2 regions of the Burkholderia ubonensis genome follow, and region 1 is predicted to be linked to the other one. Evidence: riboswitches for the same ligand, from Rfam matches in the RefSeq annotation. Region 1 holds a riboswitch; the other holds the start of a gene.
What was found. A riboswitch is a leader RNA that binds a small molecule or an ion and turns the genes downstream of it on or off. The one in region 1 is predicted to bind thiamine pyrophosphate.

Region 1 (15,804 bases):
GCGCGATCGAAGGCGAAGCGTTCTTCCGCGGCGTCGCCGGCGAGCGCTTCTGCGTGCGCAACTCGGGCGCGACGGCGGTCGTCGAGGGCACGGGCGACCACGGCTGCGAATACATGACGGGCGGCACGGTCGTCGTGCTCGGCGAGACGGGGCGCAACTTCGCGGCCGGCATGTCGGGCGGCGTCGCGTACGTGTACGACCCGGAAGGCACATTCGCGGCGAAGTGCAACAAGTCGATGGTCGCGCTCGATCCGGTGCTGCAGCAGGCCGAGCAGGAGCGCACGGTCGACCGCGCGCTCTGGCACGCGGGCACGACGGACGAAGCGCTGCTCAAGGGGCTCGTCGAGCGTCATTTCCAGTTCACCGGCTCGCCGCGCGCGAAATCGCTGCTGGAAAACTGGGACGCGGCGCGGCGCCAGTTCGTGAAGGTGTTCCCGCACGAATACAAGCGCGCGCTGGGCGAGATCGGCGCGAAGAAGGCGGCGAAGGAAGAACTGGCCGCCTGAGCGACGAACGACACAGCAGAGGCCGCGCGCGCCTGACGGGCCGCGCGGCTCCCCCACCCGATACACGGAATCAGAAGAGCACCTTATGGGCAAGGCAACCGGTTTTCTGGAGTTCGAACGCCGCCACGAGGCGTACGAGGCACCGCTCACGCGCGTGAAGCACTACAAGGAATTCGTCCAGGCGCTGTCCGACGCGGACGCGAAGGTCCAGGGCGCGCGCTGCATGGATTGCGGCATCCCGTTCTGCAACAACGGCTGCCCGGTCAACAACATCATCCCGGACTTCAACGACCTGGTGTATCGCCAGGACTGGAAGCAGGCGATCGAAGTCCTGCATTCGACCAACAATTTCCCGGAGTTCACGGGCCGCATCTGCCCGGCGCCGTGCGAGGCGGCGTGCACGCTCGGGATCAACGACGACCCGGTCGGCATCAAGTCGATCGAGCACGCGATCATCGACAAGGCATGGGCGGAAGGCTGGGTGCAGCCGCAGCCGGCCGCGCACAAGACGGGCAAGAAGGTCGCGGTCGTCGGCTCCGGCCCCGCGGGCCTCGCCGCCGCGCAGCAGCTTGCGCGCGCGGGCCACGACGTGACGGTGTTCGAGAAGAGCGACCGGATCGGCGGCCTGCTGCGCTACGGGATTCCCGACTTCAAGCTCGAGAAGTGGCTGATCGACCGCCGCATGCGCCAGATGGAGGCGGAAGGCGTGACGTTCCGCACCAGCGTGTTCATCGGCAAGGATGCGCTGCCGGACTCGATCGGCAACATGGCGAAGGAAACCATTTCACCGGCGACGCTGAAGGAAGAATTCGACGCGGTGGTGATCGCGGGCGGCTCGGAAACGCCGCGCGACCTGCCGGTGCCGGGCCGCGAGCTGGCCGGCATCCACTTCGCGATGGACTTCCTGCCGCAGCAGAACCGCGTGAACGCAGGCGACAAGCTCGTCGACCAGCTGCTCGCGAAGGGCAAGCACGTCGTCGTGATCGGCGGCGGCGACACGGGTTCGGACTGCGTCGGCACGTCGAACCGTCATGGCGCGAAGAGCGTCACGCAGTTCGAGCTGCTGCCGCAGCCGCCGGAGCAGGAAAACAAGCCGCTCGTGTGGCCGTACTGGCCGATCAAGCTGCGCACGTCGTCGTCGCACGAGGAAGGCTGCGAGCGCGACTGGGCGGTCGCGACGAAGCGCTTCGAAGGCAAGAACGGCAAGGTCGAGAAGCTGATCGCGGCGCGCGTCGAGTGGAAGGACGGCAAGATGCAGGAAGTGCCGGGCTCGGAATTCGAGATGAAGGCCGACCTGGTGCTGCTCGCGATGGGCTTCACGCAGCCGGCTTCTCCGGTGCTCGAGGCATTCGGCGTCGACAAGGACGCGCGCGGCAACGCGCGTGCGGCGACCGAAGGCGATCGCGCGTACTACACGTCGGTCGACAAGGTGTTCGCGGCGGGCGACATGCGCCGCGGCCAGTCGCTCGTGGTGTGGGCGATCCGCGAAGGCCGGCAATGCGCGCGGTCGGTCGATGCGTACCTGATGGGGCATTCGGAACTGCCGCGCTGATTTCGGCCGCGAGCAGGTTTCGACGAGACGGGCGTCCGCGAGGGCGCCCGTTTTTTTATGGCAGCCGACCGCCCGTGGTGCGCGGTCGCATCGTGCGCGTCGACGCATCTTCGCGATGCGTCGCCTAATCTGATCACATCGGGTCGCGATGTCATGCGAGCGCCGATCGTTTCCGTTTGCGGTTTTCGGGCGGGCTGCCCGATCCGATCATGTCGTCCCGACGGCGGCGTTCGCGCGGCCGGCGCATATGACCGAGCCCTGTAGAAGGATTGAGGATGAGCGCATCCGTGCCTGGTCTGTTCAACGCCGCCTACGGGATCGTGCCGGCGATGGCGGTCGTCAACTTCGTTGCGAGCCTCGCGCCCGGCAAGCATGCGCGTGCCGCGTGGGGAGACTATCGCCGGCAGCGCATCGCTAAGCCGGCGTTCGCGCGCCACACGATCCCGGCACGCGCATGCGTGCTGCCGGCCGGCGCCGATGCGCTGGCCGACCCGCGCGTCGCGGCGCGCGAATCATGAACGGCGACCGGCTCCGTGCATTCGTCGCGCTGATGCCCGACGCGGCGTCGCGCGACGCATTGCACGCGCTGCCGGTCGCGCGCGGCGCGCGGCGCACGCAGCTGGAGCAGCTGCACGTGACGCTCGCGTTTCTCGGCGCGATCGAGCGCGACCGGTGCGACGCGCTCGCCGCGCGGCTGCCGGCGCTGGCGGCCGAGCACGCGTTGCCGCTGCAGCAGGTCGAGCGGCTTGCGTGGTGGCCGAGTCTGCCGCGCGCCAGGCTGATCGTGGCCGAACTCGCGGCCGATCCCGCGTGCGCGGCGCTGAACGCGGCGTTGTCTGCGGTGTTGCGCGAGCTCGGCATGCCGACCGATCGCCGGCCGTTCCGGCCGCACGTGACGCTCGCGCGGCTGCCGCACTACGCGGTCGGGCAGCCCGCGCATGGCGGCGCGATCGGCCGGCCGCTCGCGCTGCGCTTCGAAGCGCTGACGTTGTTCGAAAGCCGGTTGTCGCACGAAGGCGTGTCGCATGTGCCGATCGTGTCGGCGCCGATCGCGGCTGCGGGCGGGTAGGGCAGAAGGGACGGCGAGCCGGTGCAGCGCGCCGGCTCGTTGCTTCGCTGCATAACGAGTGCAGCGCTAGTCAGGAATGCCGCGCCATGCAGGAGCGCAGCGTTACAGGGCGCTACGCGGCGACCTTGTCGCTGTCGCTCACGCGTTCGACGTTGATCGTGCCGCCGTGGTACGCCGCGAGCGATTCGCGGTGCGCGATGCTGACGATCGCGGCCTGCGGCAGCCGCTCGTTGAACAGGTGATAGAGGCGCGCTTCGTTGTCGGCGTCGAGCGCGCTCGTCGCTTCGTCGAGGAACAGGAAGTCCGGCTTGTGCAGCAGCACGCGCGCGCCGGCAAGACGCTGCTGCTCGCCCGGCGACAGTACGCGGGTCCAGTGCGCGGTCTCGCCGAGCCGGTCGACGTACTCCTCGAGCCGGCACGCGCGCAGCGCGTCGCGGCATGCGTCGTCGCTGTAAGCGTCGGCCGTGGCCGGATAGGTGAGCGCGGCCTTCAGCGTGCCGATCGGCAGGTAGCTCGTCTGCGGCACGAACATCATCCGCGCGCTGACCGGCGCGTCGATCGCGCCGTCGCCGAACGGCCATAGCCCCGCGAGCGCACGCATGAACGTGCTCTTGCCGGAGCCCGACTTGCCGATCACGAGCCAGCGCGAGCCGGGCTCGATCGTGACGCTGCCGATGTCGGCGAGCGCGTTGCCGTTCGGCAGCGCGAGCTTGAGCGACGACGTCGACAGACGCTCGCTATCGACGTAATGCAGGTTGATGCCGCCGTGCTCGGTCGCGGGCGACACGCTTTCCTTCAGGTGCGACGCGCGCATCACGCGCTTGAATTCGCGCAGACGGTTGACGGTCGCGCGCCATTCGACGAGCGTGCTGTAACTGTTGATGAACCACGAGAACGAGTCGCTGACGGTGTTGAACGCGGACGAGATCTGCATCAGCACGCCGAACGAGAACGCGCCCGCGAAGTAGCGCGGCGCGGCCACGACGAGCGGGAAGATGATCGCGATCTGCCCGTAGAAGCTCAGCACGAACGTGAGCCGCTTCGTGTACTTCATCACGCGCCACCAGTTGTCGCGGATGCGCATGAACAGGTTTCGCGCGTTGCCGGTCTCGGTCTGCTCGCCGTCGTAGAACGCGATCTGCTCGGCGTTCTCGCGCACGCGGATCAGCCCGAAGCGGAAGTCCGCCTCGACGCGCTGCTGCTGGTAGTTGATCGACACGAGCGGATGGCCGACCTTCTGGATGATCAGCGAGCCGACCACCGCGTACAGCGCGGCCGCCCACACCATGTAGCCGGGAATTGCGATCGGCGTGCCGCCGAGCGTGAACGTCAGCGCGCCGGCGAGCGACCACAGGATCGTGATGAACGACACCAGCGTGACGATCGTCGACAGCAAGTCGAGCGACAGCGAGAGCGTCGTCGTCGCGAACGATTGCAGGTCGTCGGTAATCCGCTGGTCGGGGTTGTCGGCGAGGCGGTCGCGCTCGATCCGGTAGAACGCGCGATCGCCGAGCCATTCGTTCAGAAAGCGGTTGGTCAGCCATTGCCGCCAGCGGAACCCGAGCATCTGGCGCAGGTAGCGTCCATACACGGCGAGGATGATGAAGCCGAACGCGAGCGCCGAGAACTGCATCAGCAGACCGGGGAAGTCGTGGACGTTCTTCGCCTGCAGCGCGTTGTAGAACTGCGCGTTCCACTGGTTCAGCTTGACGTTGATCCAGACGACGCAGAGATTGATCACGACGATCGTGACGAGCAATCCCCACGCGACTTTCCATTCGGACGAGACCCAGTAGGGCTTGATGAGGCTCCACGCGGAAACCGGGCGCTCGTCCTGCGGCGCGTCGGGGGCGGTATGGGTCGATTGGGTCATGTGCTTCCTGATGTGTAGCCGGCGCGCAGGCCGGGCGGTGCCGGGTGCGCGCCGCGAAACGGCGGGCCGGGAAAAGGTGCCGCATGACGGCGGGCGTCGCGCATTGTGGTCCGCCCGTCTTAAACGGGTCTTAACGGCCAGCGGTGAAACGGCAACCGGCGCGCCCAAGCGCACCGGCCTGCGGGCATTGTGCCAGAGCGGCGCGCGGCATCGGTGAAATTGCCGACCGGGGACAGTTTGCGGCGATTTCCGCTTTTATGGTCTAATGGCCGTCGACGAAACAGGGGTGCTTCGTGCACGGCCGGCAGAGATACCGGCGCCGCAGCGAGGCTGAGAGAGACCCTTCGCACCCGATCCGGGTAATACCGGCGCGGGAAGTTTCCGATCCCGCCGGGCTGCGCTGGCTGCGTCCCCATTGCCAGCGCGCTGTTCCGTCCGGCCGGCCTTTGCTGCCGGTTTCGTCCTTTTGGGTACGCGCGACGCGCGTTACGGAAGGATTCGATGGCCGATCAATCTTCAGTCTTTTGTCCCGCCCCGCGCGCGTTCGCACGGGATCACGCACGCGTGTCCGCTCCGCATGGACGCGCTTTTCGCGGGGAGGGCGTCCGATGAGCACGCCGACCTCTCGTCCGGATTTCGCCGTGCTGGGCGGCGGCCTCGTCGGCCGCCTGATCGCGTGGCGGCTCGCGGGCAACGGGCATCGCGTCGCGCTCTACGAGCGCGGCGGCCCCGACGGCGAGCAGTCGGCCGCGTGGATCGCGGCCGCGATGCTCGCGCCGCTCGCCGAGGCGGCCAGCGCGGAACGGCTGATCACCGAGCTGGGCGTGGCGTCGCTCGCACGGTGGCCGCAGTGGCTCGCCGAACTTCCCGAGCCGGTGTTCTTCCAGCACCACGGCACGCTCGTCGTCTGGCATCACGCGGATCGCGCCGAGGCGCCGCTGTTCGAGCGGCGCGTGCGCGCGAACGCGCCGGCCGCACTGCTCGACGGCGGCCTCGTCACGCTTGCCGGCGCGCAGGTCGATGCGGCCGAGCCGGCGCTCGCGGGCCGCTTCGCGCGGGGCCTGCTGCTGCCGCGCGAAGGCCAGCTCGACAACCGACAGGCGCTGCGCGCCATTGCCGCGGGCCTCGCGCAGCGCGGCGTCGCCACGCACTGGCACGTCGCGATCGACGCGCGCAACCTGCCGGACGCGCATTTCACGATCGACTGCCGCGGGCTCGGCGCGAAGCCGGTGCTGCCCGCGCTGCGCGGCATCCGCGGCGAAGTCGCGCGCGTGCATGCGCCGGGCATCGGCCTGACGCGGCCGGTGCGGCTGCTGCATCCGCGCTATCCGCTGTACATCGCGCCGAAGCAGGACGACCTGTACGTGATCGGCGCGACCGAAGTGGAGGGCGAGGACATGTCGCCCGTCAGCGTGCGCTCCGCGCTGGAGCTGCTGAGCGCCGCGTTCTCCGTGCATCCGGCGTTCGGCGAGGCGCGCATCCTCGAACTGAATTCGCAGTGCCGGCCGACGCTGCCCGACCATCGCCCGGCGCTGATCTGGGACGGCGCCGCGACGCTTGCCGTCAACGGCCTGTACCGGCACGGCTTCATGATCGCGCCGGAGGTCGCGCACGCGGCGGTCGCGTTCGCCGAGGCGGCGCTGTCCGGCGCGCCGTCCGGCGCGCCCGGAGGCACGTTCGGCGGCGCGGATGCGTTCGCCGCGTGGCGCGGCGCGGCACGCTGGCCGGATCTCCTTCATCACCGCGACGTTGCGCGCCAGCCGGCCTGACGCGCGTCGCCTCCCGTATTCGACGAAGCAAGCCATGAATATTCAGATCAATCAGCAGACCCTCACGCTGCCCGACGGCGCGACGGTTGCCGACGCGCTCGCCGCGTACGGCGCGCGGCCGCCGTTCGCGGTCGCGCTGAACGGCACGTTCGTCGCGCGCGCGCAGCATGCGGCGCGCGCGCTCGCCGCGGGCGACAAGCTCGACGTCGTGCACCCCGTCGCGGGCGGCTGAGCGCCGCCGGTGCATCCCCGATCTTTTCCAGGAACACGAGATGACGTCCCTCCCTTGCGCCGATGCGCTGACGCTGTACGGCGAAACTTTCGCAAGCCGCGTGCTGCTCGGCACGTCGCGCTATCCGTCGCTGCAGTCGCTGTCCGATTCGATCGCGGCTGCGCAGCCCGGCCTCCTGACGGTCGCGCTGCGCCGCCAGATGAGCGGCGGCACCGCCGAAGCCGGCTTCTTCGACCTGCTCAAGCGTCACGCGGTGCCGCTGTTGCCGAATACGGCCGGCTGCCAGACCGTCGCCGAGGCGGTGACCACCGCGCACATGGCGCGCGAGGTGTTCGAGACCGACTGGATCAAGCTCGAGCTGATCGGCGACGACTACACGCTGCAGCCCGACCCGGTCGGCCTGATCGAGGCCGCCGCGCAACTGGTCAAGGACGGCTTCAAGGTGCTGCCGTACTGCACCGAGGATCTCGTGATCGGCCGGCGCCTGCTCGACGTCGGCTGCGAGGCGCTGATGCCGTGGGGCGCGCCGATCGGCACCGGCAAGGGCGTCGTGAACCCGTACGGGCTGCGCGTGCTGCGCGAGCGGCTGCCGGACGTGCCGCTGATCGTCGACGCGGGGCTCGGCGTGCCGTCGCACGCGTGCCAGGTGATGGAGTGGGGCTTCGACGGCGTGCTGCTGAACACGGCGGTGTCGCAGGCGACCCATCCGGAAATCATGGCGCGCGCATTCGCGCAGGGCGTCGCCGCCGGCCGGGCCGCGTACCTCGCGGGGCCGATGGATGCGCGCGAAACCGCGCACGCGAGCACGCCGGTCGTCGGCATGCCGTTCTGGCACCAGGACGGGGGCGGCGCGTGAGCGCGGGGCTGGCCGCCGCATTCTGGCCGCCCGCGGACGAGCTGACGGAGGCGGCCGAGCGGATTCGCGCGCGGCTCGGCGAGTGGCCGCGCGGCGCGGCGTCGTGGCGGTTGTGCGTCGCGCCGCCCGACCTGCCGGCCGACGGCGACGTGCTGATCGTGTCGGCCGGCGACCGGGCGGCCCAGGTGCGCGCGTCGGCCGCATCGCGCCCGGCGTCCGCCGACGCGGTCGCGATCGAATTCGACGAGCGCGGCGCGGTGCTGCATGCCGCCGGCGCGCGCCATGCGCTCGAAGGTGCCCATCCGCTCGCGGACGACTGGATGCCCGCGCTCGCCGCGTTCCTCGATTGCGGCTTCGCGCCGCCCGACGCGCTGGTGCTCGCGCTCGCGTGGCGCGACGGCGACGAAACCGGCGACGCGGACCCCTGGCCCGTCGACCCGGCACGATTCCCGCGCGTCGCCGGGCTGCCGCCCGCGCCCGAGCCGGCCTTCCCGCCGTGTCCCGCGCGGCTCGGCCTGTATCCGGTCGTGCCGAGCGCGGAATGGGTCGAGCGGGTGCTGGACTGCGGCGTGCTGACCGTGCAGCTGCGCGTGAAGGGCGCCGCGCCGGATCTGCTGCGCGCGGAAATCGAGCGCGCGGTTGCCGCGGGGCGCCGCCGTCCGGACGCGCGCGTGTTCATCAACGATTACTGGCAGATTGCCGTGGAAGCAGGGGCATACGGCGTGCATCTGGGCCAGGAGGACCTCGAGACGGCCGACCTTGCGGCGATCGCGCGCGCGGGGCTGCGGCTGGGCCTGTCGAGTCACGGATATTACGAAATGTTGCGCGCGCTGCACGTGCGCCCGAGCTATCTCGCGCTCGGGCCGGTGTTCGCGACCACGACCAAGGCAGTCGCCGCGCCGCCGCAGGGGCTCGCCCGGATCGCCCGCTACGCGCGCTTCGCGGGCGCGCAGGCGCCGCTCGTCGCGATCGGCGGGGTCGGGCCGGACACGCTGCCGGCCGTGCTGGCGACGGGCGTCGGCAGCGTCGCGGTGGTCAGCGCGGTGACCGGGGCCGCGGATTATCGGGCAAGGATTATTGCGCTGCAGCAATTGTTTCCCGGATAATTTGACATTCATTGACCGGAAGGCCGAGGGCAACGTCACGACATCATTCCGATGCAGGCCCTATAATTCGGCGTTCTGCGTAAAAGGAATGTCAGCTCCGTGAGCGCCGCCCCCACCACTTCCGAGACCCTGCTGGAACTCCGCGATGTCGACTTCGGCTACGGCGACCGCCTCGTCCTGTCGAACCTGAACCTGCGCTTCGCGCGCGGGCAGGTGGTCGCGGTCATGGGCGGCTCGGGCTGCGGCAAGACCACCGTGCTGCGCCTGATCGGCGGGCTCGTGCGCGCACGTCGCGGCCAGGTGCTGTTCGACGGCGCCGACGTCGGCGCGCAGACGCGCGACGGCCTGTACGCGCTGCGCCGCAAGATGGGCATGCTGTTCCAGTTCGGCGCGCTCTTCACCGACATGTCGGTGTTCGACAACGTCGCGTTCGCGCTGCGCGAGCATACCGACCTGCCCGAGGAGCTGATCCGCGACCTGGTGCTGATGAAGCTCAACGCGGTGGGCCTGCGCGGCGCGCGCGACCTGATGCCGTCCGAGGTGTCGGGCGGCATGGCGCGGCGCATCGCGCTCGCGCGGGCGATCGCGCTCGATCCGCAGCTGATCATGTACGACGAGCCGTTCGCGGGCCTCGACCCGATCTCGCTCGGCATCACCGCGAACCTGATCCGCACGCTGAACCACGCGCTCGGCGCGACGTCGATCCTCGTCACGCACGACGTGCCGGAGTCGTTCGCGATCGCCGACTACGTGTACTTCCTGGCCAACGGCGGCGTGCTCGCGCAGGGCACCCCCGACGAGTTGCGCGCGTCGACCGATCCGAGCGTGCGCCAGTTCATCGACGGCGCGCCGGACGGCCCGTTCAAATTTCATTACACGAGCCCGCCGCTCGGCGTGGATTTCGGGCTCGGCGGAGGGCGCGCATGATCAGCGCGATCGGACGTTTCGTCATCGGCGGCCTCGTGCGCGCCGGCTATGGCGCCCGCATGTTCGTGCGGCTCGTGCTGGAATTCTTCCCGCTGCTGCGCCGGCCGCGGCTCGTCACGAAGCAGATCCACTTCCTCGGCAACTACTCGTTCGTGATCATCGCGGTGTCGGGCCTGTTCGTCGGCTTCGTGCTCGGCCTGCAGGGCTACTACACGCTGAACCGCTACGGGTCCGAGCAGGCGCTCGGCCTGCTCGTCGCGCTGTCGCTCGTGCGCGAGCTCGGGCCGGTCGTCACGGCGCTGCTGTTCGCGGGCCGCGCGGGCACGTCGCTGACCGCCGAGATCGGCCTGATGAAGGCCGGCGAGCAGCTCACCGCGCTCGAGATGATGGCGGTCGATCCGATCAAGACGGTGATCGCGCCGCGCATGTGGGGCGGGATCATCGCGATGCCGCTCCTCGCGGCGATCTTCAACGCGGTCGGCGTGCTCGGCGGCTATTTCGTCGGCGTGATCCTGATCGGCGTCGATTCGGGCGCGTTCTGGTCGCAGATGCAGGGCGGCGTGCAGGTCTGGGCCGACGTCGGCAACGGCGTGCTGAAGAGCATCGTGTTCGGGTTCGCCGTGACCTTCATTGCACTGTTTCAAGGGTACGAGGCGAAGCCGACGCCTGAAGGCGTGTCGCGCGCTACCACCAAGACGGTCGTGTTCGCGTCGCTCGCCGTACTCGGCCTCGATTTCCTGCTGACCGCGCTGATGTTCAGCTAAGCCTCAGCCAAGCCATATTTTGGGATGACGATGAAAAAGACTGCTCTCGACTTCTGGGTCGGCCTGTTCGTGGTGGTGGGCTTCCTGGCGGTACTGTTCCTTGCGCTGAAGGTCGGCAACATGAGTTCGCTGTCGTTTCAGCCGACCTACGCGGTGAAGATGAAATTCGACAACATCGGCGGGCTGAAGCCGCGCGCCGCCGTGAAGAGCGCGGGCGTCGTGGTCGGCCGCGTGCAGGCGATCGGCTTCGACACGAACACCTACCAGGCGCTCGTGACGATCGATCTCGACAAGCAATACCAGTTCCCGAAGGATTCGTCCGCGAAGATCCTGACGTCGGGCCTGCTCGGCGAGCAGTACGTCGGCCTCGAGCCGGGCGGCGATTCCGAGATGCTGAAGGCGGGCGACACGATCGCGATGACGCAGTCGGCGATCGTGCTCGAGAACCTGATCGGCCAGTTCCTGTACAGCAAGGCGGCGGACGCCGGCGGTGCGAAACCGGCCTCCGGCGCGCCTGCCGCGACGGCGCCCGCGGCGTCCGGCGCCCAATAACCACACGAGAGATCACAATAAGAGGGGAAACGAACATGCAGACGATTCGGATCAGGCACGCCGCGCTCGCGGTGGCTGCGGCAGCCGCGCTGAGCGGCTGCGCCACCGTGCAGACGCCGACCAAGGGTGATCCGCTCGAGGGCTTCAACCGGACGATGTACAAGTTCAACGACACCGTCGACACCTATGCGCTGAAGCCGGTCGCGAAGGGCTATCAGTACGTGGTGCCGCAGCCGGTGCGCGACAGCGTGACGAACTTCTTCTCGAACATCGGCGACGTCTACATCGCGGCGAACAACCTCGTGCAGCTGCGGATCGCGGACGGCGTCGGCGACATCATGCGCGTCGTGATCAACACCGTGTTCGGTGTCGGCGGCCTGTTCGACGTCGCGACGATCGCGAAGCTGCCGAAGCACACGGCCGACTTCGGCGTCACGATGGGCCGCTACGGCATGCCGGCGGGCCCGTACCTGGTGCTGCCGCTGCTCGGCCCGAGCACCGTGCGCGACGCGGCGGGCCTCGGCGTCGACTATCTCGGCAATCCGCTGACCTACGTGAAGCCGGACGGCGTGAGCTATGGCCTGTTCGGCCTGAACCTCGTGAATACGCGCTCGAACCTGCTCGGCGCGGGCGACGTGCTGGAAGCGGCGGCGATCGACAAGTACTCGTTCGTGCGCAATGCGTACCTGCAGCGGCGCCAGATGCTGATCAGCAATGCGCGCGGCGAAGCGGGCGGAGCGTCGGACGGCGACGCGCTGCCGAAATACGACCTGCCGGATGACGGCGCGGCGGCGCCGGCGGCTGCATCCGGTGCGGCCGCACCGGCGCCGGGGTCGGAAGCGGCCGTTGCGCCGAATCCGGCCAGCGCAACGAACGTGCCGCCGATGCAGGTGACGCCGCCCGCGCCCGGCGGGCTGCGCATCCCGAGCATCCGGCTGCATTGATCGGACTTACATTCGTTACAGCCGGAAACGATTATGCCGGCGGCGCACGCGAACTTGCGCGTAAGCTACCGGCTCCAACTTCCGCCTCGACTCATTCATGCAGGTCAATATTATGAAGAAACTGTTCCTGATCCCGGTCTTCGCGGCGCTGTTCTCGTTCGGCGGCGCAGCCTACGCGGAAGTCGACCAGTCGAACCCGCAGGCACTGATCAAGAGCGCCACGCAGCAGGTGCTCGATGAAGTGAAGCAGCAGACGATCAAGCAGGGCGACACGAACCGCATCATCACGATCGTCAACAAGGACATCCTGCCGTACACCGATTTCCGCCGCACCACGCAACTCGCGATGGGCCGCCACTGGCGCACCGCGACGCAGGCGCAGCAGCAGCAGGTGATGGAGCAGTTCAAGCTGCTGCTGATCCGCACTTACTCGGGCGCGCTTGCGCAGCTGAAGCCGGACCAGCAGATCCAGTACCCGCCGTTCCGCGCGAGCCCGGAGGACACCGACGTCGTGGTCAAGACGGTCGCGATGAACAACGGCCAGCCGGTCCAGATCGACTACCGCCTGTACAAGACGCAGCAGGGCTGGAAGGTGTATGACCTGAACGTGCTCGGCGCGTGGCTGATCCAGACGTACCAGCAGCAGTTCAACGAGAAGATCCAGCAAAGCGGCGTGGACGGCCTGATCCAGTTCCTCGCGCAGCGCAACCAGGAGCTTGCCGCCGGCAAGCAGGCGTCGTGAGCGGCTTCGCAGCCGGTTCCACGCTGACCCACGCGAGCGCGAAGGCCGCGCTCGCGGCGGGGCTCGCGCAGATCGGCGCGGGCGCCACCGCCGTCGATTGCGCGGCGCTCGCGGAATTCGACTCGTCCGCGCTCGCCGTGCTGCTCGCATGGCAGCGCGCCGCAAAGGCGCGCGGCGCCCGCCTCGACATCCTCAATTTCCCTCCGAAGCTCGCCAGCCTCGCGCAGGCCTACGGCGTCGACGCGCTCATCAACGGGCGACATTGACGCTGCCGCTGAACGCCGGCCCCCGCGGGGCGCCGGCTGCCGCACGGCCGATTCCGATGGCCGTCCCCTCCCGCCGGTTTGCCCTATAATCAAGCGTTTTGCGGGACTGCCGGTCGGCGTCGGGCCCTCATTTTCTTTCGCAGCAAGCACAGAATAGGCGTCGCGGCCGTTGCGCCGCGCACAGTCCCATGTCAGCCATAGAAATCCGTCACGTCAAGAAGCGCTACAAGTCGCTTCAGGCGCTCAAGGGCGTCAGCCTGTCGGTCGAGGAAGGCGAGTTTTTCGGTCTGCTCGGCCCGAACGGCGCAGGCAAGACCACGCTCATCAGCATCCTCGCCGGGCTCGCCCGGGCCGACGAAGGCAGCATCTCGGTGCGCGGCCATGACGTCGTCAAGGACTTCCGGGCCGCGCGCCGCGCACTCGGCGTCGTGCCGCAGGAACTGGTGTTCGATCCCTTCTTCACGGTGCGCGAGACGCTGCGGATCCAGTCCGGCTACTTCGGGCTGCGCCGCAACGACGACTGGATCGACGAGGTGATGGCCAATCTCGACCTGACCGAGAAGGCGGACGCGAACATGCGCGCGCTGTCGGGCGGGATGAAGCGCCGCGTGCTGGTCGCGCAGGCGCTCGTGCACCGGCCGCCCGTGATCGTGCTCGACGAGCCGACCGCCGGCGTCGACGTCGAGCTGCGCCAGACGCTGTGGAAATTCATCTCGCGCCTGAACCGCGAAGGCCACACGATCGTGCTGACCACCCACTACCTCGAGGAAGCCGAGTCGCTGTGCGACCGCATCGCGATGCTGCGCCGGGGCGAAGTGGTCGCGCTCGAGCGCACCGACGCGCTGCTGCAGCGCTTCGCGGGCCTGCAGCTGTACCTGCGCTTCGCGCTCGGCGCGCTGCCCGCCGAGCTGCGCGCGCTGGAAACCGATCCGGCCGCCCGTGCGAGCGGCGAGCACCTGCTGCGGCTCGCGAACTACGACGACGTCGAGCGCATCCTCGCGCAGTGCCGCGCCGCCGGCTGCACGTTCGACGAGATCGAGGTCAGGAAGGCCGACCTCGAGGATGTGTTCGTCCAGGTGATGAACGGGGCCGAGGCGATCGAGGGGCTGGCATGAGCGGTTTTCAGACGCTGTTCTACAAGGAAATCCTGCGGTTCTGGAAGGTGTCGTTCCAGACGGTGCTCGCGCCCGTCGTCACGGCGCTGCTGTACCTGACGATCTTCGGCCATGCGCTGACGGGCCGCGTCGAGGTGTATCCGGGCGTCGAGTACGTGAGCTTCCTCGTGCCGGGCCTCGTGATGATGAGCGTGCTGCAGAACGCGTTCGCGAACAGCTCGTCGTCGCTGATCCAGTCGAAGATCACCGGCAACCTCGTGTTCATGCTGCTGCCGCCGCTGTCGTACAAGGACATCTACGGCGCGTACGTGCTCGCGTCGGTCGTGCGCGGGCTCGCGGTCGGCGCCGGCGTGTTCGTCGTGACGGTCTGGTTCATCCCGATGCAGTTCGCGGCGCCCGCGTTCATCCTCGGGTTCGCGCTGTTCGGCGCGGCGATCCTCGGCACGCTCGGCCTCATCGCCGGGATCTGGGCGGAGAAGTTCGACCAGCTCGCCGCGTTCCAGAACTTCCTGATCATGCCGCTGACGTTCCTGTCCGGCGTGTTCTACTCGACGCATTCGCTGCCGCCCGTGTGGCGCGAAATCTCGCGTCTCAACCCGTTTTTCTACATGATCGACGGCTTTCGCTACGGGTTCTTCGGCGCGTCCGACATCAACCCGCTCGCGAGCCTCGCGATCGTCGCCGGTTTCTTCGTGCTGCTCGCGCTGTTCGCGATGCGGCTGCTCGCGACCGGCTACAAACTGCGTCATTGATATGAATCGGCCGCCGCGCGCGGCACCGCTCCCCTCGGGGAGCGCGGCGCCGCGCGCGGTCCGGCGCGCACCGACAGGAGCATCACATGTTGCCGACTCCCGAACAGGTCAAGCAATACATCGCGGGCGGGCTTGCCTGCACGCATCTGGAAGTCGAAGGCGACGGCCAGCACTTCTTCGCGACGATCGTGTCGCCGGCCTTCGAGGGCAAGCGGCCGATCCAGCGGCATCAGCTCGTCTACGCGGCGCTCGGCGACCGCATGAAGCAGGAAATCCACGCGCTCAGCATGAAGACGCTGACGCCCGCCGAATGGCAGAACGCATAACCGGAACCACTGAGTGCAAGTCACCGTCAACGAGCGCGACGCCGTCGAGAGCGTCGCCGCGGCACACCCGGCCGGCAATCGGGATACGCAGGGACATGGGATGGACAAGCTCGTGATCGAAGGCGGCCGCCGGCTGTCCGGCGAGATCGTCGTGTCGGGCGCGAAGAACGCGGCGCTGCCGATTCTGTGCGCGGGCCTGCTGACGGCCGATCCGGTCCACCTCGACAACGTGCCGAACCTGAAGGACGTCCGCACCACGCTGAAGGTCCTGAACCAGATGGGCGTGAAGAGCGAGACGGACGGCAGCCATGTGCAGCTCGACGCGTCGCGCGTCGACAACCTCGTCGCGCCGTACGAGCTCGTGAAGACGATGCGCGCGTCGATCCTCGTGCTCGGGCCGCTGCTGGCGCGCTTCGGCGAGGCGAAGGTGTCGCTGCCGGGCGGCTGCGCGAT
Region 2 (15,804 bases), 780 kb from region 1:
GTCGAGCTTGACGATGTCGGGCTTCGCGCGCCACACGCGGTCGAAATTCGAGAAGCCGGTGCCGAAATCGTCGATCGCGATCAGGAAGTCGCGGTGCTGGATCATGTCGATCGTGCGGGCGAGCGCGGCTTCGTCGCGCGACGGCTGCTCGACGACCTCGAGCACGACGCGGTTCGGCGGCAACGCGAAATGCTTGCACAGCAACTCGACGAACTCGCGCTGCACGAGGCCCGAATCGAGCACGCGCGGCGTCACGTTCAGGAACAGCCAGCCGTCGCCGATGCCTTGCGCGACGAAATTGGCGGTATGCAGGCAGCGGGCGAGCCGGTCGAGCAGCAGCGCGTCGGCCGCCGTGCGCCTTGTCGAACAGGGCGCCGGGCGACAGCGTCTCGCCGTTCGCATCGGTCGCGCGCAGCAGCGCTTCATAGCCGACGACGCGCTTGTGCGTGATCGACAGCACCGGCTGGAACACGCTGCGCAGCGTCACGCCGCGATAGTCGGTCACCCAGCCGCTGGGCGTCGGCGTAAGGCGTTCGAGCAGGGATTCGAGCGAGAGTTCGCGGGGGAGGTCGCGGGCGGGCTTCATGTCGAAGATGCCCTGCGGCGATCGGCGAGACGGTCTCGTGCGCGCCGCGCCGAAACCGTCACACACGCGGGTGGACGCAAAAGAACGCGGTGCATCGTAACCGCCTTGTGCGGATGAGTGCTGCGAGTGTAACGGTAACTGCGCGCCGTGCGTATCAGGGAAACTCCAGACGCAAACGCTACACCGGCGCGCGGCGCAGGCGTCAGCCGCACGCCGCTCAGGCCGCCTCGCCGCCGCGCGGGCCGAAGCCCGGAATCCGTCTGATCACGCCGGTCGCGAGCGCCGTGCCGGCGAGCACGATCGCACAGCCCTCGAGCATCACGGCCGACACGTGTTCGCCGAGGAACAGCGCGCCCCACAACAGGCCGAACACCGGGATCACGAACGTCACGGTGATCGCGCGGGCCGGCCCGACGTGCGCGATCAGGTAGAAGAAGATGAAATACGCGATGCCCGTGCACGCGATGCCGAGGCCGAGGACGGCGCCCCACGCGTGCGCGCCGACCGGCGCGGCCGGCCAGGTCGCGATCGCGAACGGCAGCAGCAGCGCCGTCGAGCCGATCATGCTGCCGGTCGCGTTGACGAGCGGGTCGACGCCGCTCAGCTTGCGCTTCGTGTAGTTGGCCGCGATGCCGTACAGCAGCGTCGCGCCGAGCGCCGCGGCCGCGGCGAGCGCGGTCGCGCCCGCGCCCGCGCCGCCGTGCGCGCTCGCAACCTGGTCCCAGACGAGCGTGAGCACGCCGGCGAAGCCGATCACGAGGCCGAGCGCGCGCGGCAGCGACAGCTTGTCCTTCAGCCACAGGTACGCGACGAGCGCGCCCCACAGCGGCGTCGTCGCGTTGATCACCGACGTCACGCCGGCCGACAGCGTGAGTTCCGCGAACGCGAACAGGCAGAACGGCACGCCGGAATTGAGCGCGCCGACGACGAACAGCGGCCATGCATGGCGGCGCAGTTGCGCGCCGAGCGCGGCGGGCGCAATGCGCGTCAGCGCGAGCCCGAGCAGGAACAGCGCGCCGATGCCGACGCGCAGCACCATCAGCGGCGCGACGCCGAACTCGGCGACGCCGATTCGGATGAACAGGAACGACGCGCCCCACAGGGCGGCGAGCACGGTCAGCAGAAGGGCGTTCTTGGGCGACATCGGGCGGCCGGCGAGAGGAGGAATGCGGTGGATGTTACACCGCAGGATCGCGCGTTCGTTTCACGATCGGATGAAACGACAAGAAACGGGACCTCGGCGCGCGCGCCCGCCCGGCCGCGCCCCGGTGCATCAATGGTGGCGCCAGCCGCCGCGCCCGCCGAAGCCGAAATTGAGCGAAACCGCCGGCCCCCACCAGCCGCCCCAGGCCGGCGCATAGGCGGGCGCCGGATAATAGTAGGCGGGCGCGGGCTCGACATACACCGGCGCGGTCTGGACGGGCGCCGCCGCGTAATAGCCGGACGGATAGTAGCCGTACGGGTAGTAGCAGCCGGCGAGGGCTGCGCATGCGAGCGCCGTGGCGACGAGGGTCCTGGTCATGATGTTTCTCCGGCGGGAGCCGATGCTTCAGCTTAGCCCGCACGGCGACGCATCGGCGAGCGAAAGGGTAACGGCGCGTTTCCGGGGGCATCGCCGCGCAATGTGCCAATGCGTGCCCGCCAATGCGAAACGGCGTTTCCGCACCGCGGAAACGCCGTTTTGCCCAAGCCGCCGCGCGCGGCGGCGACCTGGAATGAGCCTGAGCGTACGCTTACTTGCCGATCTGGTTGCCGATGATGCCGCCGGCGGCTGCGCCGCCGAGGGTCGACAGCGCATTGCCGCCGATCGCCGCACCGGCGACGCCGCCGACGCCCGCGCCGATGGCCGTGTCGCGTTGACGTCTCGTCATCGAGTCGCACGCCGTCAGGCTGGCCATCGTCGCGACGAGCAGTGCGTACACCCCAATACGTCGGATCGAGTTCATGATCGTTGTCCTTGTGGTAGTGGAGGGAGGTCGCACGACCGTATCGAGGCTGTGCATATGGCCAATCTACCCGCCGTCCCGTCATGCTGCTGTAAGGACTTGTTAAGGCTCGGGCGCTTTCGTAATGAATTGTTTCTCGCCCGCGGGCAGGCATGCGCGATGCGACGAACGCGCAAAACAAAGCCCGCTCGAAAGCGGGCTCGTGCAGGCGTCGGCAGACGTGTGCGGGGCCGCGGCCCGTGCGAGCCGCGGCCTCCGCATGTCCGCTTACTGGCGGTGATAGATCTCGGCGCCGGTCTTCACGAACTCGACGGCCTTGACCTCCATCCCTTTCTTCAGCGCTTCGGTTTCGGACACGCCTTGCTGCGCCGCAAACTCGCGCACGTCCTGCGTGATCTTCATCGAGCAGAAGTGCGGGCCGCACATCGAGCAGAAGTGCGCGACCTTCGCCGAATCCTTCGGCAGCGTTTCGTCGTGGAATTCGCGCGCCTTGTCCGGATCGAGGCCGAGGTTGAACTGGTCTTCCCAGCGGAACTCGAAGCGCGCCTTCGACAGCGCGTTGTCGCGCACCTGCGCGCCCGGGTGGCCCTTCGCGAGATCCGCGGCGTGCGCGGCGAGCTTGTACGTGATGATGCCTTCCTTCACGTCGTCCTTGTTCGGCAGGCCGAGGTGCTCCTTCGGCGTCACGTAGCACAGCATCGCGGTGCCGAACCAGCCGATCATCGCGGCGCCGATGCCCGACGTGATGTGGTCGTAGCCCGGCGCGATGTCGGTCGTCAGCGGCCCGAGCGTGTAGAACGGCGCTTCCTTGCACCAGTCGAGCTGCAGATCCATGTTTTCCTTGATCAGCTGCATCGGCACGTGGCCCGGGCCTTCGATCATCACCTGCACGTCATGCTTCCACGCGATCTGCGTGAGCTCGCCGAGCGTCTTCAGCTCGCCGAGCTGCGCTTCGTCGTTCGCGTCGTAGATCGAGCCGGGGCGCAGGCCGTCGCCGAGCGAGAAGCTCACGTCGTACGCCTTCATGATTTCGCAGATCTCTTCGAAGTGCTCGTACAGGAAGCTTTCCTTGTGATGCGCGAGGCACCACTTCGCCATGATCGAGCCGCCGCGCGACACGATGCCCGTCATCCGGTTCGCGGTGAGCGGCACGTACTGCAGGCGCACGCCCGCGTGGATCGTGAAGTAGTCGACGCCTTGCTCGGCCTGCTCGATCAGCGTGTCGCGGAAGATTTCCCAGGTCAGGTCCTCGGCCTTGCCGTTGACCTTCTCGAGCGCCTGGTAGATCGGCACCGTGCCGATCGGCACCGGGCTGTTGCGGATGATCCACTCGCGCGTTTCATGGATGTGCTTGCCGGTCGACAGGTCCATCACCGTGTCGCCGCCCCAGCGGATCGCCCACGTCATCTTGTCGACTTCCTCGCCGATCGACGACGTGACGGCCGAGTTGCCGATGTTCGCGTTGATCTTCACGAGGAAGTTGCGGCCGATGATCATCGGCTCGGATTCCGGGTGGTTGATGTTCGCGGGGATGATCGCGCGGCCGCACGCCACTTCCGAGCGCACGAATTCCGGCGTGATCTCGGTGAGCGCATTGGGGCCGAATGCGGCGGCGCCGAACGCCTGGCCCGCATGCTGGCGGCCCATCATCGCGGCGAGCTTCGCGCCGTTCGGGCCGCTCGCCTTCAGGCTTTCCAGGTACTCGGCGCGGCGCTGGTTCTCGCGGATCGCGATGTATTCCATTTCCGGCGTGATGATGCCCTGGCGCGCATAGTGCATCTGCGTGACGTTCTTGCCGGCCTGCGCGCGGCGCGGATGGCGGTGCAGGCCCGGGAAGCGCAGGTCGGCCGTGGCCGGGTCGGCCGCGCGTTCGCGGCCGTACTCGCTCGTGAGGCCCGACAGCGTTTCGGTGTCGCCGCGCGCTTCGATCCAGCGCTGGCGCAGCGCGGGCAGGCCCGCGCGGATGTCGATCTTCGCTTCTGGATCTGTGTACGGGCCCGACGTATCGTAGACGTAAATGGGCGGATTCTTTTCACCGCCGAAGCCGGTCGGCGTGTCGGACTGCGTGATCTCGCGCATCGGCACGCGGATGTCGGGCTGCGACCCCGTCACGTAAATCTTGCGCGAATTCGGCAGCGGCGCGACGGCAGCGGCGTCGACGTGCGCGTCGGCGGACAGAAACTTCGGATTGGCGTTCATGCGATCTCCTGATGTGGGGCGCTCGCTAAGCAGGAGACGAGATTCGTGAGGCGGCGGGTTTCGTCAGAGGGATGGCGGCGAAGCCCGTACGCTTCCCTGCGCTGGCATTATCCAGATCAGGTTCAAAGGGTATTTCTCACCCGCAATTGCCGGTTTGTTGACCGGGCGCATTGCAGGACCCCCGCGTTAGCAAGCGCACACGATACACCGGCTTCGCGGCGGTTTCAACCGGGGACAGATCCGTGCCGGATGCACGGCCGCAGCATCGCGCGGCTGCGCGCGTCGCGAAAAAATTTCGCGACGGCCTGTCATATGGCGCCGCGTCGTCCGTCTATTCGGCTCCTTGAACCCATGTACTGGAGTGATGTCATGAAAAAAGCACTGATGGCAGCCTGCGTCGCCGGCCTTGCGTTCGCGGTGACGGGCGCTTATGCGCAGAACGACGCGATGTCGAAGGATCAGGCGCCGATGTCGAAGGACGCGATGGGCCACGAAGCGATGTCGAAGGACGAAGGGATGCAGAAGGACGGCATGAAGAAGCAGAAGCACGCGATGAAGAAGGGCGCCATGTCGCACGACGAGATGGGCAAGCCGAAGCAGGACGACAAGATGAGCCCGTCCAACTGACGGGATGGTTCGCGCGCGGCACGTGCCGCCGGCCCGGTCATGCGTTCGCGACAGCGGGCGCCGCCCGGCCGGCGCGGCAGCCGCGCCACTGGAGGAGTCGTCATCATGCAAACCGTTCACGCCACCGGGCCCGCGGCCGCGACGCCGCCCGCGCGCTCGATCCACCCGCCGTGGGTGCGCGTGTGCCACTGGCTCAACGCGCTCGCCGCGATCGTGATGGTGCTGTCCGGCTGGCGCATCTACGATGCGTCGCCGATCTATCCGCCGTTCGCGTTCCCGCACGGCATCACGCTGGGCGGCTGGCTCGGCGGAGCGTTGCAATGGCATTTCGCGGCGATGTGGCTGCTCGCGGGCAACGGGATCTTCTACCTGACGATGGCGATCGCGACCGGACGCCTCGCGCGCAAGTTCTGGCCGGTCACGCCGGCCGCCGTGTGGCGCGACTTGCGCGCCGCGCTGCACGGCAAGCTGTCGCACGACGACCTGAGCGTCTACAACGCGGTGCAGCGTGCGGCCTATCTGACCGCGATCGTCGATCTCGTGGTGCTGGTGCTGTCCGGTCTCGTGATCTGGAAGTCGGTGCAGTTTCCGCTGCTGCGCACGCTGCTCGGCGGCTACGACAGCGCGCGCGTCGTGCATTTCTGGGCGATGTCGGTGCTCGTCGCGTTCTTCGTCGTGCACGTCGCGATGGCGCTGCTGGTGCCGCGCTCGCTGCTCGCGATGCTGCGCGGCCGCTGATTCGTCTGCTCACGATCGAGGAACTCATCATGTCCGAATCCGAATCCCCCGGCGAGCGCCGGCCGTGGACGCTCGACCGGCAATCGCTCGCGCTCGACGTGCGGCGCGAGCTCGCGATGCCGTCGCGGCGCCTGTTCAATCGCCGCATCCTGACGCTCGGCGGCCTCGCGATGCTGTCCGGCTGCACGCTGCAGGACGATGCGTCGGTCAACGCGTTTCTCGAGAAGGTGTCGCGGATGAACGACCGCGTGCAGGCATGGCTGTTCAGCCCGGACCGGCTTGCGCCGACCTATACCGAAGCGGACCTGACGCGGCCGTTCCCGTTCAACGCGTACTACGGGATCGACGAGGTGCCGCACGTCGATGCGGCGACGTACCGGCTCGCGCTGTCCGGCCGCGTGAGCGGCAAGCGCGTGTGGACGCTCGACGAGCTGTATGCGCTGCCGCATGCGGAGCAGATCACGCGGCACATCTGCGTCGAGGGATGGAGCGCGATCGGGCGCTGGGGCGGCACGCCGTTCGGCGCGTTCCTCGCGCGCGTCGGCGCGGATACGAGCGCGAAGTACGTCGGCTTCAAATGCGCGGACGATTACTACGAGAGCATCGACATGCCGACCGCGCTGCATCCGCAGACGCTGCTGACGTTCGAGTACGACGGGCGTCGCCTGCCGCCCGAATTCGGCTTTCCGATGAAGCTGCGGATGCCGACCAAGCTCGGCTACAAGAACCCGAAGCACATCATGGAAATCTTCGTGACCAATACGTATCCGGGCGGGTACTGGGTCGACCAGGGGTACAACTGGTTCGGCGGATCGTGAGCGGCGGGGCGGTGCGGGGCGGGGCGGTGCGTCACGGCGGCGCACCGCGCGCGATGGTGGGCGATGGTGCGTGATGGTGGGCGGCGTCGCGCGGCGGCCGCCCGAGCCGGCCGTCGGCACACGCCCGACGTACCCGCGGCGTCCCACCTCACCCGTGCCGCGCCCGCAAATGTCGCGCCGAAACGTCAGTCGACATCCTTTCGGCCGGGCCGGGCGATCCTTTCGAATCCTTGATGCCATAATGCCGAGCATGCGCGCACGATGCCGTGCGCGCACATCTTGTCCGACCCTCTGCCGCCGCTTGCCGGTTCCTATTCGTCGCCGTTCGCACTGTCATGTCGTTCCGCACGCTCGTCCCCGCTTCCCCGGTCCCGTCTGGGCCGCTTGCCGGTTGCTCCGGCGTCTTGCAGCGGAGCGCGCCACCTGCCGTGCGGGCAGGCTGAACGATGACGCCGCTCGACCGCCTCCTCGATTTCTTCGCCCGGCTGCCCCGACTGCCATTGCGCATCCGCCTGCCGCAAAGCCGCGGCGGCCGCGTCGCGCTCGCGCTCGTGTTCATCTACTTCGTGTGGGGCTCGACCTACAGCGGCCTGCACTTCGCGCTGCAGTCGTTCCCGCCGCTGCTGCTGTCGGGGCTGCGCAACCTGCTCGGCGGCATCGGCCTGTTCATCTTCGCGCTGCGGCGCAAGCCGGAATGGCCGACGCTCGTCGAGATTCGCAACACGGCGATCGTCGGCACGATGCTCGTCGCGCTGTCGTCCGGCACGATCGCGCTCGGGATGCGCACGGTCAGCAGCGGCTCGGCCGCGGTGATGGTCGCCACGGTGCCGCTGTTCGCGACCGTGATCGCGGCCGTCGCGGGGCGGCCCGTGACGAAGGGCGAATGGGTGGCCGTCGCGCTCGGGATGGTCGGCATCGTCGTGCTGAATTCGGGCGGCGCGCGGCCGCGACGAATTCGGCGCTCGGCACGATCTGCGTGCTGGCCGGCGCGCTGTTCTGGGCGGGCGGCGCGCATCTGTCGACGCGGCTCAAGCTGCCGTCCGACCTGTTCCTGTCCACGTCGCTGCAGATCGGCCTCGGCGGCCTGATGTCGACGCTCGCCGCGTGGCTGCTCGGCGAGCGCATCGAGCACCTCGCGGCGGGGCCGGTATTCGCGTTCCTGTACCTGATGGTGTTCTGCACGATGGCCGCGTACGTCGCGTACGGCTACCTGATCCGCCACACGAGCCCGATCATCGCGAGCAGCTGCATGTACGTGAACCCGATCGTCGCGGTCGCGATCGGTGCGCTGATGCTCGGCGAGCCGGTGACGATGGCGACCGTGATCGCGACGGTCGCGATCCTCGGCAGCGTCGGGCTGTCGTTCGTGTTCGACCCGGCGCGGCGGCGCGTGTCGCAGACGGCGTCGGCGAGCGTCTCGGCGCCCGTGACCGCGTCCACCGCATCCGCGCCGGAGCCCGCCACGGCGCCGGCGCCTGCAACGACATCGACGTCAGCGTCTGCACCGACGCAGGCGACGCCGCCGCCGTCCGCACCCGAGCCGACGCAGGCGGCGACCTATGCGTCAGCGCCCGCGTCGAGCGTCAAGCCGGTGCCCGGCGCTCCGGCGGCCGACGCGTGACGGCGACACGCGCGACCGCCGCTTAGCCGCCGCGCTTGCCGCCCCGATGGTGGCACGCGCCGGCGAGCGCGGCGAACGCCAGCCCCGCCGCGCACATGCCGGTCCAGCCGAACGCGCGCCACGCGGCGACGCCGGCCGACGAGCCGAGCGCGCCGCCGATGAAATAGCACACCATGTACACCGTGTTGACGCGGCTGCGCGCGTCGGGCTTCAGCGCATAGATGCGCGACTGGTTCGAGATCTGCGCGGCCTGAACGCCGACGTCGAGCACGATCACGCCGGTCACGAGCCCGGCGATGCTCGCGCCGGACAGCGCGAAGATCACGAACGACAGCGCGACCAGCGCAATCGCGAGCGAGATGATCGCGCGCGGCCCGCGCTTGTCGGCAATGCGGCCCGCATAGGGCGCGGCGAGCGCGCCCGCCGCGCCGACGATGCCGAACAGGCCAGCCGCCTGCGGCCCGAGATGGAACGGCGCGCCGGCGAGCAGCAGCGTGAGCACCGGCCAGAACGCGCTGAACGCCGCGAAGATCGCGGCGCCCGTCAGCGATGCTTCGCGCAGCCCGCGCAACTCGGCCGCGAGATGCCACATCGAGCCGAGCAGCTTGCCGTACGGCAGCGTCGACGTCGGCGAGCTCTTCGGCAGGCGCAGCACGATCACCGCGGCGAGCGCGACGAGCGCGGCGACCGACGCGCCGAACACCGCGCGCCAGCCGAAGTATTCGGCGACGAAGCCGGCGGCCGTGCGCGCGAGCAGGATCCCGATCAGGAGGCCGCTCATCACGGTGCCGACCGCTTGCCCGCGCGCGGCGGGCGGCGCGATTTCCGCGGCGAACGGCACCGCCTGCTGCGCGATGGTCGCGAGCACGCCGATCGCGAGGCTCGCCGCGGCGAGCACCGTGAGCGATGGCGCCGCGGCGGCCGCCGCGACCAGCGCGACCGACAGGCCGGCGATCTGCAGCAGGATCAGCAGGCGGCGGTCGAAGCGGTCGCCGAGCGGCGCGAGCAGGAACATCCCGGCCGCATAGCCGAGCTGCGTCGCGGTCGGTATCGCGCCGATCCACGACGCGTGGTCCGGAAACGCCGCGCGGAAGCTGTCGAGCAGCGGCTGGTTGTAGTAGATGTTCGCGACCGATACGCCCGCGATCGTCGCGAGCAGCAACAACAGGCTGCGCGAATAGTGGGGCGAGGCGGCGTCGGTCGGACGGTCGGGGGCGATGGAAGACATGGCGATACGGGGCGATCGGGTGTGACGTGACCCGTGCGGCCGCGGCGGCTGGCGCCGGCGCGCGCCGGGCATCGGTCGGGGCAGCCGATGATACCGGAGCCGTGCGAAACGTGCCGGTCGCGGCCTCGCCGGGCCGAGTGCGCACGCAATTCCGGCGGCGCAGTGACGGTGCGAGCGGCGGCGAGGGCCGCCACTGCGCCGGAACCGCCGCCGCGGCCGCGCTCAGTCGACGAGCTCGCCGGTCGGCTCGTAGAACGGATACGGGCCGTCGCCTTCGTCGACGTACACGTGATGCGTGATCACGCCGGCATCGGGCGTATGGCGATGCACGGCGAACGCGGGCGGCTCGAGCCGGAAGGCCGACGGCGCGTTGTCGCGCAGGTCGAACGCGACCTGGTGCGCGGGCGCCGGCACGGCCGACGCGATCGTGCCGCCGAAGCGCGCGAACATCGTCCGGTGCACGTGGCCGCACAGCACGCGCTCGACGTTCGGGTAGCCGCGCAGCAGCGCGTCGAGCTTCGCGGCGGCGGCGGGCGCGAGCCGCAGCGCATCCATATGGCCGATTCCCGACGCGAACGGCGGGTGATGCAGCGCGACGATCACGGGCCGATCGCGCGCGGCGTCGAGTTGGCCGGCAAGCCATGCGAGGCGCGCGTCGCACAGGTCGCCGGCGCTCGTGCCGGGCACCTGCGAATCGAGCGCGAGCACGCGCACCGCGCCGACGTCGAGCGCGTACTGCACGAACTCGCCGTCCTGCCATTCCGGGCGATCGGCGAACGCGCGGCGCATGGCCGCGCGGTCGTCGTGGTTGCCGACCATCAGGTAGTACGGGATCTCGAGCGGCGCGAGCAGGTCGCGCAGGTGACGGTATTCGTCGTCGTTGCCGAAATCGGTCAGGTCGCCCGTGACGAGCACCGCATCGGGGCGCGGCTCGAGCGCGTTCAGGCGCGCGATGCAGCGCGCGAGCGCGGCGGCCGTGTCGACGCGCCGGTACGCGAGCTGGCCCGGTCGCTTGATGTGGAGATCGCTGATGTGTGCAAGCAGCATCGTGTTCCTCGGATCATCGGTTTATTATGGGGGACGTCACGTGCGGCACGTGCGTCAAGCGGCGGCGCCGAGCGCGATCAGCCCGTCGGCCGCGATCGTGATGCCGACGGCCGTGCCGCGCGCGAGCTCGATGCGGCCCGGCACGTCGATCACGAGCGCGTCGGGCGCCGCGTGCTCGATCGTGAGCCGGGTGCGCTCGCCGAGGAACGCGCAGCCGCTGACCGCGCCGCGCAGCGGCGCGTGCGCGGGATCGGCGAGCTGCGCGTCTTCCGGCCGGAAGAACCATTCGTCGGCGGCGTGCGGCGTGACGAGCGCGCCGCCCGTCGTCACGAGCGCACCATTTTTCCATTTTCCCGCAATACGGTTCAGCGTGCCGATGAACTGCGCGACCGCGCGGTTCGCGGGCCGGTAGTAGATGTCGCGCGGCGTGCCGATCTGCTCGATGCGGCCCGCGCTCATCACGACGATGCGGTCGCCGAGCTCCATCGCCTCGGCCTGGTCGTGCGTCACGTAGACGGTCGTCACGCCCAGCTCGCGCAGCAGCGCGTTCATCTCGCGGCGCAGCGCGTCGCGCAGCTTCGCATCGAGCGCGGTCAGCGGCTCGTCGAGCAGCAGCACCCTCGGCCGCACCGCCAGCGCGCGCGCCAGCGCGACCCGCTGGCGCTGGCCGCCGGACAGCTGGTCGATCGGCTTCTCCGCGTGCGCGTCGAGCCGCATCATCGCGAGCAGGTCGTCGACGCGCTCGCGCAGCACGCGCGGCTCGGTATTGCGGATCCTGAGTCCGTAGCCGACGTTGCCGCGCACCGTCAGGTTCGGAAACAGCGCGTAGTTCTGGAACACCATGCCGACCTGGCGGCGCTCGATCGGCAGCCGGGTGACGTCGTCGCCGCCGAACAGGATCGCGCCGCCCGCGTCCGGCGTGTCGAGGCCGGCGATCAGGCGCAGCGTCGTGGTTTTGCCGCAGCCGGAGGGCCCGAGCAGCACGAGCGTCTCGCCCGCGCCGATCGACAGGTCGAGCGGCTCGAGCACGCGGGTGCCGCGGAAGGTCTTCGCGCAGCGGGTCAGGGTGATCGGGATCGAATCGAGTTTCATGTGAGCCACGGGTTCAGCCGGTTCAACGTTTCGCGCGCTTGACCGCGCGCGTGCCGGACGGATCGACGCCGAGCCACTGCATCGCGACGAGGAGCGGCAGCGTCATCAGCAGGAACAGGATCGTGTACGCGCTGCCGACTTCGAGGCGCAGCGACGCGTAGGTGTCGGCGAGCCCGACCGGCAGCGTCTTGGTGTCGGGCGTGTGCAGCATCCACGTGAGGTTGAACTCGCCGATCGACAGCGTGAGCACCGCGAGCGCGCCCGCGACGATGCCGGGCCGCAGGTTCGGCAGCACGATCGTGACGAAGCGCGTGACGAACGACGCGCCGAGGCTAGCCGCGCCTTCCTCGAGCGTGCGCAGGTCGGCGCCCGCCGCGACGGCCGCGACCGCGCGCACCATGAACGGCAGCGTGAACACGACGTGGCCGGCGACGATGAACCACAGGCTCATCCGGAACGCGGTGAAGCCGCCGTAGACGACGAGCAGCGCGAGCGCGGACGCGAGCCCCGGCAGCGCGACCGGCAGCACGAGCGCTTCCTCGATCACGCGTGCGAAGCGGCCCTTGCTGCGCGCGAGCGCGTAGCCGGCCGGCACGCCGACGGCGAGCACGATCGCGAGCGTCGCGAACGCGACGACGAGCGACAGCATGACCGACCCGTGATACTGCTGCCACACCTGTTCGAGCCAGCGCAGCGTGAGGCCGCTCGACAGGCCGCGGAAGTAGTTCACGGTCAGCCCCGCGAGCACCGACATCACGACGGGGACGATCAGGAATGCGCCCAGCAGCAGCGTGACGAGCCATTGCAGCGCGGCGATCGCGCGTGCGCCGGACACGCGCGGCGCGCGTCGCGCGGCGCCGTTCGCGCGGGTGGGGGCCGGCGACGGCGCGGAGGAATCGGAAAGCGAATGCATCGAATGGACCTCAGGCGGCCGCGGCCGCGGTGTGGCCGGTGAATTGGCGCGCGAGCGCGAGCACGGCCCACGTGACGACGCCGAGCACGATCGACAGGCCGGCGGCCGTCGCGATGTTCGCGTTCAGCGTGAACTCGGTATAGATCGTCATCGGCAGCACGTTCAGGTCGGTCGCGAGCGTGAACGCGGTGCCGAAGGCGCCCATCGCGGTCGCGAAGCAGATCGCGCCGGCCGCGATCAGGCCCGGCGCGAGCGCCGGCAGCACGATGTCGCACAGGATGCGCCACGGCGACGCGCCGAGCGAGCGCGCCGCTTCCTCGAGCGACGGATCGAGCTTCGACGCCGCGGCGATCACGGTGACGATCACGCGCGGAATCGAGAAGTACAGGTAGCCCGCGAACAGGCCCGCGACCGAATACGCGAACACCCACTTGTCGCCGGCGAGCTTCGCGGACAGCATGCCGATCAGCCCTTGCCGGCCCGCGAGCATGATCACCATGAAGCCGACGACCACGCCGGGAAACGCGAGCGGGAAGGTGAGCAGCGCGAGCAGCACGCGCTTGCCGGCGAACTCGCGGCGCGCGAGCAGCAAGCCGGAGATCGTCGACAGCGCGAGCGTCGCGAGCGTGACGGCCGCCGACAGCGCGACCGTCTCGCCGAGACTCTTCATGTAGCGCGCGTTGCCGAGCAGCGCCGCGTATTGCGTGAAGAACGCGCCGTTGGCCGACACCCGCGCGAGCGACGCCATCGGCAGCAGCCAGAACGCGGCGAACACCGCGAGCGCGGGCGCGACGAGCGCGATGCGCCAGCGCAGCGGAAAAGTCAGGTCGAGCATCGGTCGCGTCCCGCCGTCACTGCATGATCTGCAGGTATTGCTGGCCGAACGCCTGCTGGCCGGCGGCCATCTTGCCGAAGTCGACGGCCTTCGCGCGCGCATAGTCGCTCGCCGGCAGGAACTTCGACGCGACGTCGGCGCTCATCGCCTGCGCGCGCACCGGGCGCAGATAGGCGTTCGCCCACAGCTTCTGGCCTTCGTCGGACAGCACGAAATCCAGCACCTTCCGGCCGTTCGCGTCGTGCGGCGCGCCCTTCACGAGGCTCATCACGTATGGCACCGCGATCGTGCCTTCCTGCGGAATCACGAACTCGACGTTCGCGTGATCCTTGTACTTCGCACGATAGGCGTCGAAGTCGTAGGAGAGCAGGATCGGAATCTCGCCCGACAGCACGCGCGCGTACGCGGTCTGCTTCGGCACGATCGGCGCGTTCGCCTTGAGCTTGCGGAACCAGTCGAGGCCCGGCTTGAAGTTGTCGAGGCTGCCGCCGAGCGCCTGGTTGACGGCGACCGCGCCCGCGTAGCCGACGAACGCGCTCGACGGATCGAGATAGCCGACCATCCCCTTGTATTCGGGCTTCAGCAGGTCCGCCCACGAGCGCGGCACCGGCTTGCCTTCGAGCGCGTCCTTGTTGACGAAGAAGCCGAGCGTGCCCGAGTGGATCGCGAACCAGTAGCCCTGCGGGTCCTTCAGGTTCGCGGGGACGTCGTTCCAGTGCGCGGGCTTGTACGGCGCGATCACGCCCTTGTCCTTCGCCTGGAACGCCGACGATACGCCGAGATAGACGACGTCCGCGACCGGGCTCTTCTGTTCGGCGATCAGCTGCGCGATCGCCTGGCCCGAGTTCTTGTTGTCGAACGGCACGCGCACGCCGGTCTTCTGCTTGATCGCCGCGATCTGCGCGGCCCAGTCGGCCCATTCGGGCGGGCAGTTGTAGCAGATCGCGGTGTCTTCCGCGTGCGCGGTGGAGGCGCCTGCGAGGAGCGCGGCGCAGGCGAGCGGCGCAAGCGGTTTGATCAGCGCGCGCAGCAGGGACGGCAGTCGAAATGTCATGGTGTGGTCTCCGGGTGAGCGGGTGGGGCGCGGCGGGGGCGCGTGTCGTGTGGTCGGTGCGGTCAGTGCAATCAGGCTTCGCGTGCGCGCAGGTCGGCCGGCGTGATCGTCGCGACCGTCGCGCCTTCGCGGACCGCGTGCGGCAGGATCCGCGACGTGCGTTCGATGGCCGCGCCGCCGATGCTTTCGACGAGGCGCAGCCATGCATGACGGCCGATGTCGCGGTTCGGCGTCGCGACGCTCGCGAGCGGCGGCGCGAGCAGCTCGCCGATCGCGATGCCGTCGAAGCCGAGCACCGAGATGTCGTCGGGCACCGAGAAGCCGGCGCGCCTGAGGCCGCGCATCACGACCATCGCGAGCAGGTCATTGCTGCAGAAGAGCGCCGTCGGACGCGTCGCGCGCGCGGTCAGGTGCGCGAGCACCGCGTCGGGCAGCTCGGGCGCGTTGAAGTCGACCTCGACGGGCGGCAGCGGCGCGACGCCGCTTTCCTCGAGCGCCTGCGCACAGCCGAGATGACGCTGCCGCGCGCGGTCCGACGCGGCGAGCGAGCCGGCGAGCATCAGCACGCGGCGATGGCCGCGCGCCGTCAGCATGCGCACGCCGTCGTAGGCGGCGCGGCGGTTGTCGACCGACACCGACGGGCGGCGCTGCGTGTCGTTGTGCATCAGCACGTAATGCGGGCCGTCGCGGTCGAGCATGTCGAGGAGCGGATGCGTGTCGGCATCGGCGACGGTCAGGATCAGCCCTTCGACGCGCTGCTCGCGCAGCGTTTCGATCGCGTGGCGCTCGCGCGCCTCGTCGTACTCGGTCGTCATCAGGATCAGCTTGAAGCCGGCCGCGGTCGCGAGCTCGTCGATGCCTTGCAGGCAGTCGGCGAACACCGGGTTCGCGAGCGTCGGCAGCACGACGCCGACGAGCCGCGTGCGCTCGCCGCGCAACTGGCGGCCGAGCGGGCTCGGGCGGAATTTCAGCGTATCGATGGCCGTGCGGATCGCGGCGAGCGTCGCGGGGCTGACCGTATGCGGCGCGTTGAGCGCGCGCGACACGGTGGCGATCGAGAAGCCGGCGAGTGCGGCCACATCCTTGATGGTCGGGGTCAT

Region 2: it holds a riboswitch for thiamine pyrophosphate, as region 1 does, so the genes downstream of both, thiC (phosphomethylpyrimidine synthase ThiC) here and WJ35_RS09755 (FAD-dependent oxidoreductase) in region 1, are expected to answer to the same signal.

Annotation. Positions count from the first base shown of each region.
Region 1 covers NZ_CP013420.1:2,122,182-2,137,985, reverse strand. Annotated here, with positions in the region: gene WJ35_RS09780 (glutamate synthase-related protein) at 1-506, shown strand, start outside; gene WJ35_RS09775 (glutamate synthase subunit beta) at 592-2,058, shown strand; gene WJ35_RS09770 (hypothetical protein) at 2,334-2,576, shown strand; gene thpR (RNA 2',3'-cyclic phosphodiesterase) at 2,573-3,127, shown strand; gene WJ35_RS09760 (ABC transporter ATP-binding protein/permease) at 3,240-5,000, opposite strand; TPP riboswitch at 5,273-5,394, shown strand; gene WJ35_RS09755 (FAD-dependent oxidoreductase) at 5,609-6,769, shown strand; gene thiS (sulfur carrier protein ThiS) at 6,804-7,001, shown strand; gene WJ35_RS09745 (thiazole synthase) at 7,042-7,857, shown strand; gene thiE (thiamine phosphate synthase) at 7,854-8,963, shown strand; gene WJ35_RS09735 (ABC transporter ATP-binding protein) at 9,063-9,890, shown strand; gene mlaE (lipid asymmetry maintenance ABC transporter permease subunit MlaE) at 9,887-10,654, shown strand; gene mlaD (outer membrane lipid asymmetry maintenance protein MlaD) at 10,679-11,206, shown strand; gene WJ35_RS09720 (VacJ family lipoprotein) at 11,242-12,150, shown strand; gene WJ35_RS09715 (MlaC/ttg2D family ABC transporter substrate-binding protein) at 12,263-12,892, shown strand; gene WJ35_RS09710 (STAS domain-containing protein) at 12,889-13,158, shown strand; gene WJ35_RS09705 (ABC transporter ATP-binding protein) at 13,347-14,273, shown strand; gene WJ35_RS09700 (ABC transporter permease) at 14,270-15,025, shown strand; gene WJ35_RS09695 (BolA family protein) at 15,112-15,351, shown strand; gene murA (UDP-N-acetylglucosamine 1-carboxyvinyltransferase) at 15,365-15,804, shown strand, end outside.
Region 2 covers NZ_CP013420.1:1,337,655-1,353,458, reverse strand. Annotated here, with positions in the region: partial or broken gene WJ35_RS06100 (EAL domain-containing protein) at 1-586, opposite strand, end outside; gene WJ35_RS06095 (DMT family transporter) at 804-1,730, opposite strand; gene WJ35_RS06090 (hypothetical protein) at 1,860-2,108, opposite strand; gene WJ35_RS06085 (glycine zipper 2TM domain-containing protein) at 2,320-2,532, opposite strand; gene thiC (phosphomethylpyrimidine synthase ThiC) at 2,800-4,731, opposite strand; TPP riboswitch at 4,807-4,924, opposite strand; gene WJ35_RS06075 (pentapeptide MXKDX repeat protein) at 5,101-5,358, shown strand; gene WJ35_RS06070 (cytochrome b/b6 domain-containing protein) at 5,464-6,096, shown strand; gene WJ35_RS06065 (molybdopterin-dependent oxidoreductase) at 6,126-6,914, shown strand; partial or broken gene WJ35_RS06060 (EamA family transporter) at 7,361-8,535, shown strand; gene WJ35_RS06055 (MFS transporter) at 8,558-9,763, opposite strand; gene WJ35_RS06050 (phosphodiesterase) at 9,986-10,810, opposite strand; gene WJ35_RS06045 (ABC transporter ATP-binding protein) at 10,865-11,902, opposite strand; gene WJ35_RS06040 (ABC transporter permease) at 11,925-12,815, opposite strand; gene WJ35_RS06035 (ABC transporter permease) at 12,826-13,650, opposite strand; gene WJ35_RS06030 (ABC transporter substrate-binding protein) at 13,667-14,704, opposite strand; gene WJ35_RS06025 (substrate-binding domain-containing protein) at 14,776-15,804, opposite strand.